DNA from 3 places in the Microcoleus sp. S13_C5 genome. Region 1 is predicted to be linked to each of the others. Evidence: riboswitches for the same ligand, from Rfam matches in the RefSeq annotation. Region 1 holds a riboswitch; each other region holds the start of a gene.
What was found. A riboswitch is a leader RNA that binds a small molecule or an ion and turns the genes downstream of it on or off. The one in region 1 is predicted to bind cobalamin.
Positions count from the first base shown of each region.

Region 2: linked by a shared signal. The riboswitch ahead of QUA04_RS23775 (energy-coupling factor ABC transporter permease) and the one ahead of QUA04_RS01740 (DUF1636 domain-containing protein) in region 1 are both predicted to bind cobalamin.
Region 3: linked by a shared signal. The riboswitch ahead of QUA04_RS23805 (hypothetical protein) and the one ahead of QUA04_RS01740 (DUF1636 domain-containing protein) in region 1 are both predicted to bind cobalamin.

Region 1 is NZ_JAUBPR010000003.1:50,995-54,272, reverse strand. It holds gene QUA04_RS01745 (protein kinase domain-containing protein) at 1-1,494, opposite strand, end outside; cobalamin riboswitch at 1,764-1,910, shown strand; gene QUA04_RS01740 (DUF1636 domain-containing protein) at 1,933-2,343, shown strand; gene cobW (cobalamin biosynthesis protein CobW) at 2,537-3,278, shown strand, end outside.
Region 2 is NZ_JAUBPR010000121.1:5,948-9,225, reverse strand. It holds gene cbiQ (cobalt ECF transporter T component CbiQ) at 232-1,032, opposite strand; gene QUA04_RS23780 (energy-coupling factor ABC transporter substrate-binding protein) at 1,029-1,361, opposite strand; gene QUA04_RS23775 (energy-coupling factor ABC transporter permease) at 1,365-2,084, opposite strand; cobalamin riboswitch at 2,146-2,292, opposite strand; gene QUA04_RS23770 (Uma2 family endonuclease) at 2,467-3,165, shown strand.
Region 3 is NZ_JAUBPR010000121.1:13,056-16,333, forward strand. It holds gene QUA04_RS23800 (ABC transporter substrate-binding protein) at 1-464, shown strand, start outside; cobalamin riboswitch at 914-1,058, shown strand; gene QUA04_RS23805 (hypothetical protein) at 1,215-1,655, shown strand; gene QUA04_RS23810 (methyltransferase domain-containing protein) at 1,675-2,541, shown strand; gene QUA04_RS23815 (ABC transporter ATP-binding protein) at 2,685-3,278, shown strand, end outside.

The sequences.
Region 1 (3,278 bases):
TATAATAATAAACTGATTTATATTACTGTTAGAGAGGGAAGGATTAGTATACGTTAAAGGACTCATCAATAAAACCGAAAATAGAGCTACTATTGCCCCTAAAAATAACGCTCCGAACCAATTAGACTTGTATTTATTGAATTTGGTCGTGCTTGTGATCTCAGCAACTGACACTCCCAATAATACACTCATAAAAATGGTAGTAACAATATAATTCTCGGTATCTTTGTCGTCAAAGAAGTTGGGGCTTGCAATCTGGTGCAGCATAAAACCTGCTAAAATAAAACTGCACATAAAAGCCAGCCTGCTGACAGACAAAGCGTTAGTTCTTTGCGGTACTGGTAGGGCAGATGTGGTGACTTGTAATTCTATTGTATGAGTTTCTGGTTCAGAATTTGCGCGCAAGATGATTTGGCGGTTGTAAGTTTGACTTGCCAGCAATTGGCTCGTATCGACGGCGATTGTGCACTCGATATCATTGCTTTCAAATGCCTGCGGTTCAAAGGAGATCCAAGAGTGGTCGTAGGGCGTGTGGGGCGGATCGTTCGGATGCGGCGCGACTTGCCACCTGCCACAAAGCCTTGTATCGGGAATTGGGTTGCTAATTGCAATAGTTTGTGTTAAGATTTCTCCATATTCAGTAGCAGTGAATTGAATGCGATCGCGCTCAATTCTCACTTTCGGCAAGCTGCTGACATCCAAAGATTCTAGCGCAGTTAAAGCATCCGCAGCCGATGGATATCTGTCTTGCAATCTCGGCGCTACCATCCTTTCCAGCCAATTCATCCAACCTTGCTGCAATGGCGGTACTAAATGCCGGAAATGAATGCCATAATTGGCATCAACTAAATTACCGACATCCGCCGATTTTGTCCCAGTTAACAAACAAATCAGCGTTATCCCCAAGCCGTAAAGGTCGGATGCTTTTGTTAATTTTCGGTTGAACATTTGTTCGGGTGGCATGAATCCCATCGTGCCTTTGACGACGCTGCTAGCCGCGATATTTCCACCTCCTAGCCGAGCAAAACCGAAGTCTACTAAATAAACGTGGAGTTCGTCATCTATTAACAAGTTTTCTGGCTTAATGTCGCGGTGAATTATCGGCGGTTTCTGAGATTGCAGGTCAACTAAAATCTCTAAAGTTGCGATCGCAATTTGCTTGATATCCGGCGGCGAAAAAGTCCGCGCGACAGCAGATTCGGCATTTTTGTATTCCTGCACCATGCAGAAACCGCTGTTAGTTTGAAAAGAATCGAGATAGCGGGGAATGCCCGGGGAATCCAGATTTTGCAAAACTTGAATTTCTTGTTCGTAAGCTTCGTATTCTGTCCAGCTAGCACCTAATTGGGCAAATTGAAATTGCTTAATTACCACTAATTTTTGTTGAGTATTCGTATTTTTCGCTAAGTATGTAACTCGGCCGCCGAGACTGTTGTGTCCGAGTTTTTTTTCAATCTGATAGCCGTGAGTGGAAAAATCGGGGAAGGCGTTCATATAGTTTGTAGTAATGTTCTTGTGGGATGGTCTTCTAGCCCGTCATTAACAGGCAAGATGCCTGTTACACAAACAGTGAATTTTTATTGGATGGGCTTCTATCCTGTCAGCAACAGGCAAGATGCCTGTTCCACAAAGAGTTATTTTTTTTTGTGGGGTTATATCCTGTCAGCAACAGGCAAGATGCCTGTTCCACAAAGAGTTATTTTTTTTGGGATGGATCGACATTACCAACATAACTTTTTTGAAAAAAGGCGGCAAGTGCGGTATGATGTGATTTCGCGATCGGTTCTAGCGGGGAGCAGCCGTTAGAGGAAACGGGGAAAGTTCGGTGCAAGTCCGGCGCTGTCCCGCAACTGTAATGAAACCCTTGTGGTTTCTCAAGTCAGAATGCCCGCCGATATCTAACTCACTTTTGAACGCATCTGCGAGGTACGGATGATGGATGGAATTAACACGGCTGTACGCACAAAGCACAGTCTGTTTGTTTGCACTGCTTGCGCTAGTGTTTGGAAAAACGGCAAGCGCGAAGGCAAAAGCGGCGGTCAACAATTCATGGAAAATTTGTCGCAACTCGCTAAAGATTGGGAGTTTTATGATAAGTTTGAGATTCAAGAGGTTGAGTGCATGAGTGCTTGCAGTCACTCTTGTGCGGTGTCTTTTGCTGCTGTTGGAAAGTACACTTATCTGTTTGGTGATTTACCAGCAAATGAGTCGGAAAGCGTCGAGGCGGTACTCGAATGCGCGGGTCAATACTATGCTAAACCGGACGGTTTGTTGCCTTGGTCTGAGCGTCCTCAAGCTCTGAAAAAAGGTGTTTTAGCAAAGATTCCACCACTACCAAATTAGATAGCTTTGTAGTAAGGACTTTAGTTTTTTCCTTATCGTTCCTAGGCTTGGCCTGGTAACGCGTACCCAGAGGAGGAAGAGCCTCGTATTAAAAGCGCTCCTTTACTCCAGCGAGGCAGAGCCTCTAGATTAGCATTCCCAGGCAGAGCCTGGGAACGAGATATCCCACCACCAAATAAGCACAAAATTATCAATGCACAAAATTCCTGTTACTGTCATCACTGGTTTTCTCGGTAGCGGCAAAACTACCTTAATTCGCCACTTATTGCAAAATAATCAAGGTCGCCGCATTGCTGTTCTGGTTAACGAATTTGGCGAAATCGGTATTGACGGAGAATTGCTGCGCGATTGCCAAGTTTGCGACGAAGAAGAAAATGTGGGCAGCAATATTGTTGAACTAACAAATGGTTGTCTTTGCTGCACTGTTCAAGAGGAATTCTTGCCGACTATGCAGGAATTGTTGAAGCGCCGAGAACAAATTGATTGTATCTTAATTGAGACTTCGGGTCTCGCACTTCCTAAACCTTTAATTCAAGCTTTTCGCTGGCCGGAAATTCGCACCGGTGCTACAGTGGACGGTGTTGTTGCTGTTGTCGATTGCGAAGCTATTGCTAGCGGTTCTTTTGTCGGTGATATCGATGCTTTGATGGCACAGCGACAGGCTGATTCTAGTTTAGATCACGAAACTCCGATCGAGGAATTGTTTGAAGACCAGTTAGCCTGTGCCGATATGGTACTTTTAACGAAGGTCGATCGCGTAGATGCTGAAACTCACAAGAAAGTCCAAAGCTGGTTGCAACAAGAGTTGCGTCCGAGTGTGAAAATTGTGCCTTGCAAAGGTGGCGAAATTAACCCCGATGTGCTAATGGGATTTAATGCGGCGGTTGAGGATGATTTGGAGTCTCGTCCGAGTCACCACGACACTGAGGAGGAAC
Region 2 (3,278 bases), on a different contig from region 1:
AGATAAGTGTTGACTACAATTATTCAACAGCTTTCTTTTGAAGTCAATTCATTAAATTCATTAATTATGTTCATAAAAGTCATATATTAAGTCCGGGGGCAGGGAATTTGACTGGTTCCTAAGCTCTGCCTGGGAACCGATTTCCAGAGGATCTGCCTCGCGTGGCGAAGGGGAAATTGGAGGCAGATCCTCCGGTTCTGCCTTACCAGGCAGAGCCTGGGAACGAGTAATTTAATGTTGAAATAGCACGTTTAACAAAGTTAAAAATGTACACCCAAACAAAGCTTCAAATATATATCTTCGCGAAGGCTTGTAAGGGTAAGAATGCCAAACGCGCAGTTCTCCATTAAAGCCGCGTGACGCTAAACTCAACGAAACTTGACGGTAGTTTTCCAAAGTTCGCTGAAGCAATTGCCCGATTAAAATGCTTAAACTGTTCATTCCCAGTTTCCAAGTGCGGTAGCCACAGCGAGAGTTTTGTGCTATCCAAAGTTCATCGGCGATCGCCAATAAGCTAAAAATAAACCGATACATTAGTAATAGCAGTTCTGTGACTAACTCTGGACACCGTAATTGTCTGAGAATTTGCAAGGTTTCGGTAAATGGAACCGTCAAGAGGATGAAATACATACAACTTGTCGATGCGAAGGCGCGGGCAAATAGCAAGCTCACTTGGTATATTCCTGTGCGACTTACATACAGATAAAAAGTGCCGATGCTAATGCCCCAACCTTGCCAAATATCCCACTGAATTGCGGGGATACGATCGCTCGCAACCGCACCCAGCGCCAAAGCAGGTAAACTTGTCAGCAAAAACATCAACGGTAGCGACAGCAACCGCAAATACAGTTTCCCCGGAATACCCGCATAAATGACGATCCAGACGGCCAACCAAAGGGCGATCGACAATTGGACGATCGCCCCAGAAACTAGAGACAGAATTAAAAGGGCGATCGCAAAGGATAACTTGTGAGATGACGGCAACCCCCGCAAGCGATTTGTATAAGCCAGACTATCAATTTGATGGTTCATTCCGACGATTTACGATCAGACTGCTGCCGAGATTGCGATCGGCCTTTATACAACCCAAGGACGTACCCAACTACGCCAGCCCCCATCGCCGCTTGAGACGCAAACAATAGACTTGAAATTTCGCTACTAGCGGGCTCAAACAAATTATTAAACCAAGGTTTATAACCCGGTTGAATTTCGGTAATTGCTTTCTTAGCTTGGTCATCCGAACCGCCGTATTTACCCCGCACAAAAACGAGAGGAAACGCTGCCAGAACAATCACCGCGCCAGCCAACAGTAAATTTTGCCGGGAAGTAGATTGGTGATTTTTTGTAGGTTTTTGATTCACGGCTTATGAGTCCTGTCTCAATAATTTCAAAGTTTCCAACTCCTGCTTCCCGTAAGAATGCAGCCAATTCCAGACCAATAGAGTCAGCAATCCCTCACTAATAGCCAGAGGTACTTGAGTGATAGCAAAGATGCCAGCAAACTTTAGAAACGAAGCCATAAAACCGCCACTGGCTGCGGGAAAAGCTAATGCTAATTGAATCGAAGTCGTCACATAAGTCAGCAAATCTGCCAAAGCCGCCGCACAAAAAATTGCCGCCCGCTGCCTACCAGTTCGCAACAGCAATTGATAGATAAAATACGCAGCGAAAGGGCCGACAATCGCCATCGAAAACATATTCGCTCCCAGCGTTGTCAAGCCACCATGCGCTAACAGTAACGTTTGAAACAACAAAACTAAAGCCCCCAGTACAGCCATCACCGAAGGGCCGAACAAAATTGCACCCAAACCGGTACCCGTCGGGTGAGAACAACTGCCCGTTACCGAAGGAATTTTTAAAGCTGAAAGCACAAAAGTAAACGCACCCGCCAAAGCCAGCAATAGTTTAAGTTCCGGGTGTTCTTTTGTAATGCGAGTAATCGATCGCAACCCAAAGGCAAAAAAAGGCAACGCCACCATCCACCAAAACGCAGCCCATTGCATCGGCAAAAAACCTTCCGAAATGTGCATAGCTGCGGCGGGCGTTGCCGATGCCAGGACAATATAACAACTCAAGCCAGCCATCAATCCCAAGCTGACCAATTTCCGATTTCTGGTCTTCACACTGAACCTCGCAGATGAGACTATGTAAACTAACACATCGGCGGGCATCCTGACTCAGAAAGCGACATGACTCTCATTACAGTTGCGGGACAGCGCCGGACTTGCACCGAACTTTCCCCGTTTCCTCTAATGGCTGCTCCCCATTAGAACCGACTGGTTAGACATAGTTTAGTCGATCGCGTAAGTCTCAGCAAATATTTTACAAAAATTCATTCAGATTAACTCAGTCAAAATTACCTATCATATTCTCTTCTTTTCCTTCGCGTCTTGGCGGTTCGTTCAATAAATACTATCGCCAAACAAGTCAACGGTATAATATTAATGAGTTTTGAGGAAAGCCGCAATGTTACAGTACAACTTGCCGAGGAACTTGCCCTCCGCCGATGAACTACCAGACTCGGATGAAACGCCTGTGGATAACGAACTGCAAGAGCTAATACCAGGGTTGTTAAAAGCAATATTGCTCATAGTTTGGTCAGAACGCATGGACTGGTTTTTTGGCATAGATATGGGTATTTATCATCACCCTGACGAACCGCCCATTGTCCCCGATGCTTTCTTAAGTTTAGGAGTAGAAAGGTTTTACGACGAAGAATTGCGCCCCAGTTACGTGCTGTGGGATGAAAATGTTCTGCCGACTTTTGTGCTAGAAGTTGTTTCCCCAACTTATCGCAAGGAATACAGCACAAAGTTGGAGGAATATCAAGCTTTAGGCGTAGTTTATTACGTCATTTATTCTTCCCGCCGCCGTCGTAAACCCCGTTTAGAAGTACACAAGTTAGTCAATGGGAAGTACGAGTTACAGCCAGGACATCCAGTTTGGATGCCAGAAATTGGTTTGGGGATTGGTTGTGAAAGGGGAAATTATTCTGGGGTGACAAGAGAGTGGTTGTATTGGTATGATGCCGATGGCCAACGTTATCTGACTCCTGAAGAAAAGGTAAAAGAATCAGCGCTGCGCGCCCAACAGGAATCGCAGCGCGCCGATCGACTAGCTCAGCGATTGCGAGAGTTGGGGATAGATCCTGATAATCTGAGTTGATGGTAATCAAGAGTACCAGACTGACCGACTCTAGACGCTCAGAAACCGGGTTTTTCAACCGAGATCGATCGTCCTCAACGGAGAATTTTCTGGAAAAAACCCGGTTTCTGCGT
Region 3 (3,278 bases), on a different contig from region 1:
AAGGATTGATGCTAGCACCCTACATCGAGCGCCTCGATCGCGCGATCGATCTAGCCCGTGCAAATCAAGGCAAATTGGCGCTTTACGGCAGTTCAACTCTTTACACCTTTCAAACGCTAAAAGACGGGCAAAAAGACATTGACGGGCTTGTTTTGTCTGTTTCCTGGCATCCTGAAACTAATCCCGGCAGCACTTTCCCAAAAAATGCCAGTCAGCGCTGGGGAGGAGTAGTAAATTGGCGAACAGCAACGAGTTTTGACGCAACTCAAGCTGTGATCGCTGGATTGCGGCAAAGCAATACGCGGGAAGGCTTGCAACAAGCACTCAGAAATCCGAATTTCTCGGCAGCGGGATCAAGCGAGGATGTGAAGTTTTTGCCCACAGGCGATCGGGCTGGTAAGCCGATTTTAGTGCAAGTTAAACAAGGTGGAAGCACTGGCTATAACTTTGTCCCGCTGCGGTGAGTTGGTTAAGTGCGATCGGACTCACATCTTGCACATTCTCAATCAGCCTTTCAGGGGCGGGCTCTCCTGCCCGCCCCACAATAAAATTTCCTCTTTGTGGAACAGGCAGCTTGCCTGTTTCTTAGCATGATTAAAATCTAATTTTATGTTAATTAACATGATTATTAAGAGAAAATAAAATGGAAAATTAAAGGAGAGCGTTGTATATAATCGCGCCAGTTGAAACCAAAACCTACAGGGCTGAAGAATATCTAGAAGCTGAAGTCAATTCTCAGAATCGGCATGAATTTATCAATGGGGAGATGGTTCTGATGACGGGCGACACACCGAATCACAATATAGAATTGAAAAGGAAGTCAAAGGCCGACAGGATGCCTAGCCTCTACTCCTCATAAGAATTGTTGCAGATGTCGGATAGCTTTTTTGTCAAATATCCCAAATAGTGGTAATATCCCCGTATATCGATCGGCTCTGATGGAGAACAGCCATCAGACGTAAGGGGGAAAGTTCGGTGCGAATCCGGCGCTGTCCCGCAACTGTAATGAGATCATTGCATCTCTGAGTCAGGATGCCCGCCGATTTGTTTACCTGTTGTTTTTCATCTGCGAGGTATGGATGATGGTGAGTTTATTATTTTTTAAATTATTGGATTGGGGTTTTTTAACCGCAGATATCAGCAGATAAACACAGATGAACGCTGCTGTAATTCGCTCGGGGTTCTGAAGCGTATCTTATTTTAATGAAAAAAAAATGCGAATCGAAGATAGTGTTTGGCAGGGGAGTTTTGGCTACTGGCAAAACTTGTTTATTCACCAGAATATTTTGCAAATCGGACATACTGCTTGGAATGGCTTTTTGCATCAAGGACGAGGCTTGGTTGCTTGCAACATCAATACTCCCATTAACGGTTCTGTGAATTGGAGTGTAGATACTATAAAGTACGAGCTGCAATTTATTTCCCAATTGCACGCAACTGCTTATTTGCAACAACTAGAACTAGAGGAAAACACTGTTTCAAATCTGCTCCAAATCATTGATAGCTACCAGCCCAAGGAAGCAATTATATTTTTGTCGATCGCCAACGGTCAGATTGATATCAATTTGTTGCAAAAGTTGGCAATTTCTCCTGTTGAGTGCTATGAACAAGTATGCAAGCGCTGGGAAGAATTTCAACTCTGCCCTAAATCCTAAAACTTACTAAATTTTCCGAATGTCGCAGCCAAAATCAATCGAAATTTCTAAGGTAACTCGCTACCAAAATGCAGCGCTTAATTACTATTTGGGCCTGACAGATTCGCCCTACCTTCACTACGGCTATTGGGAAACCCTACCTGTGCCCGCTGACGAACTAACGATCGCACGATTGCGCCTCGCTCAGCAAGCTTATACTGTAAAACTGTTGGATGCTATCCCCAAAGGCACTCATACGATACTCGATGTGGGCTGCGGGATTGGCGGAAATGCGGCTTATTTGCTCGATCGAGGTTTTGCAGTCGAAGGGCTCGCACCCGATCCGTTCCAACAACAGCGCTTTCTTAAGTGTACGGGCGATAGGGCAATCTTCCACCTCACGAGGTTTGAAGACTTCAAAGCAACCCATTGCTACGATCTTATTCTCTTTAGCGAAAGTAGCCAGTATATGTCGGCTGTTGATATTGCTAAGGGTGCCGCCAAAATCCTCAATCATGGTGGCTACGTGTTGCTGGCCGATATGCTGCGATCTGATGCTAATTATAAAGAGGGAATGTTCTCTAATTGTCATGTTGTTACGGAACTTCATGCAGCATTAAAGCAGGCTGGATTCAGTTTAGTAAAAAGTGAGGATATTTCGGCCCATATTTTGCCTACCATCGATTTGTATGTCGATACTTTCCGCAGGTATGGACTAAATACAATGATCTATGTTGCCGATTTGATTGCGATCACAGTTCCCCCCGTCCACAAATTCCTGCGCTGGATATTTCGTCGCTGGTTCAAGAAGCTGGTGGTTGAAGGATTGGAGGCGGGCCAACTTTTTGAGCAACATCTCTGTTATGAAATGCAACTTTGGCAGTTGTCAAAATCTGATCGAGGCTGACACAAATACAATGGAAATCGGTAATCGATAATTGGTAATAATTCATCGGTAATCGGTAATTGGAGGCATAGCCTCCGGGTATTTATTCCCAGGTTATGCCTGGGAACAAGGCTATACAAAATAAAAAATAAAAAATAACGAATATGTCTGAATGGATTCTCGAATTCGCTGGCACTTCCTACTCCTATCCCTGCGGTTCGCGAGTAGCAATTCAGGGTTTAAATCTCAAAGTCCCCGCTGGGAAACGGTGCGGGCTGATCGGTCAAAATGGCTGTGGCAAAACTACATTTTTTCTGTTAGCAAATGGCTTATATCAACCGCAACAGGGAATCATTAGCTGGCAAGGTGAACCCTTTCGCTACGATCGCAAATCTTTGATGCAACTGCGCCAACAAATCGGACTCGTATTTCAAAATCCCGAACATCAATTAGTAGCTTCGACGGTAGAAGAAGATATTTCCTATGGATTGTACAATTTAGGCTTGAGAGAATCCGAAATTGCTCAACAGGTACAGCAGGCGATCGACCAATTCGATCTAAGCGAACTCGCCCGCGAACCAATTCACAATCTCAGTTTGGGGCAGAAAAAGCGGGTTTCCATCGCCGATATCATGGTTCTCAAGCCGAAACTGCTGCTGTTAGATGAACCTACCGCCTATCTCGATCCGCGTCACACCCGACAACTGATCGGTTTACTCCAACAAATTCACAACGCCGGAACCACTATTCTTTTAGCA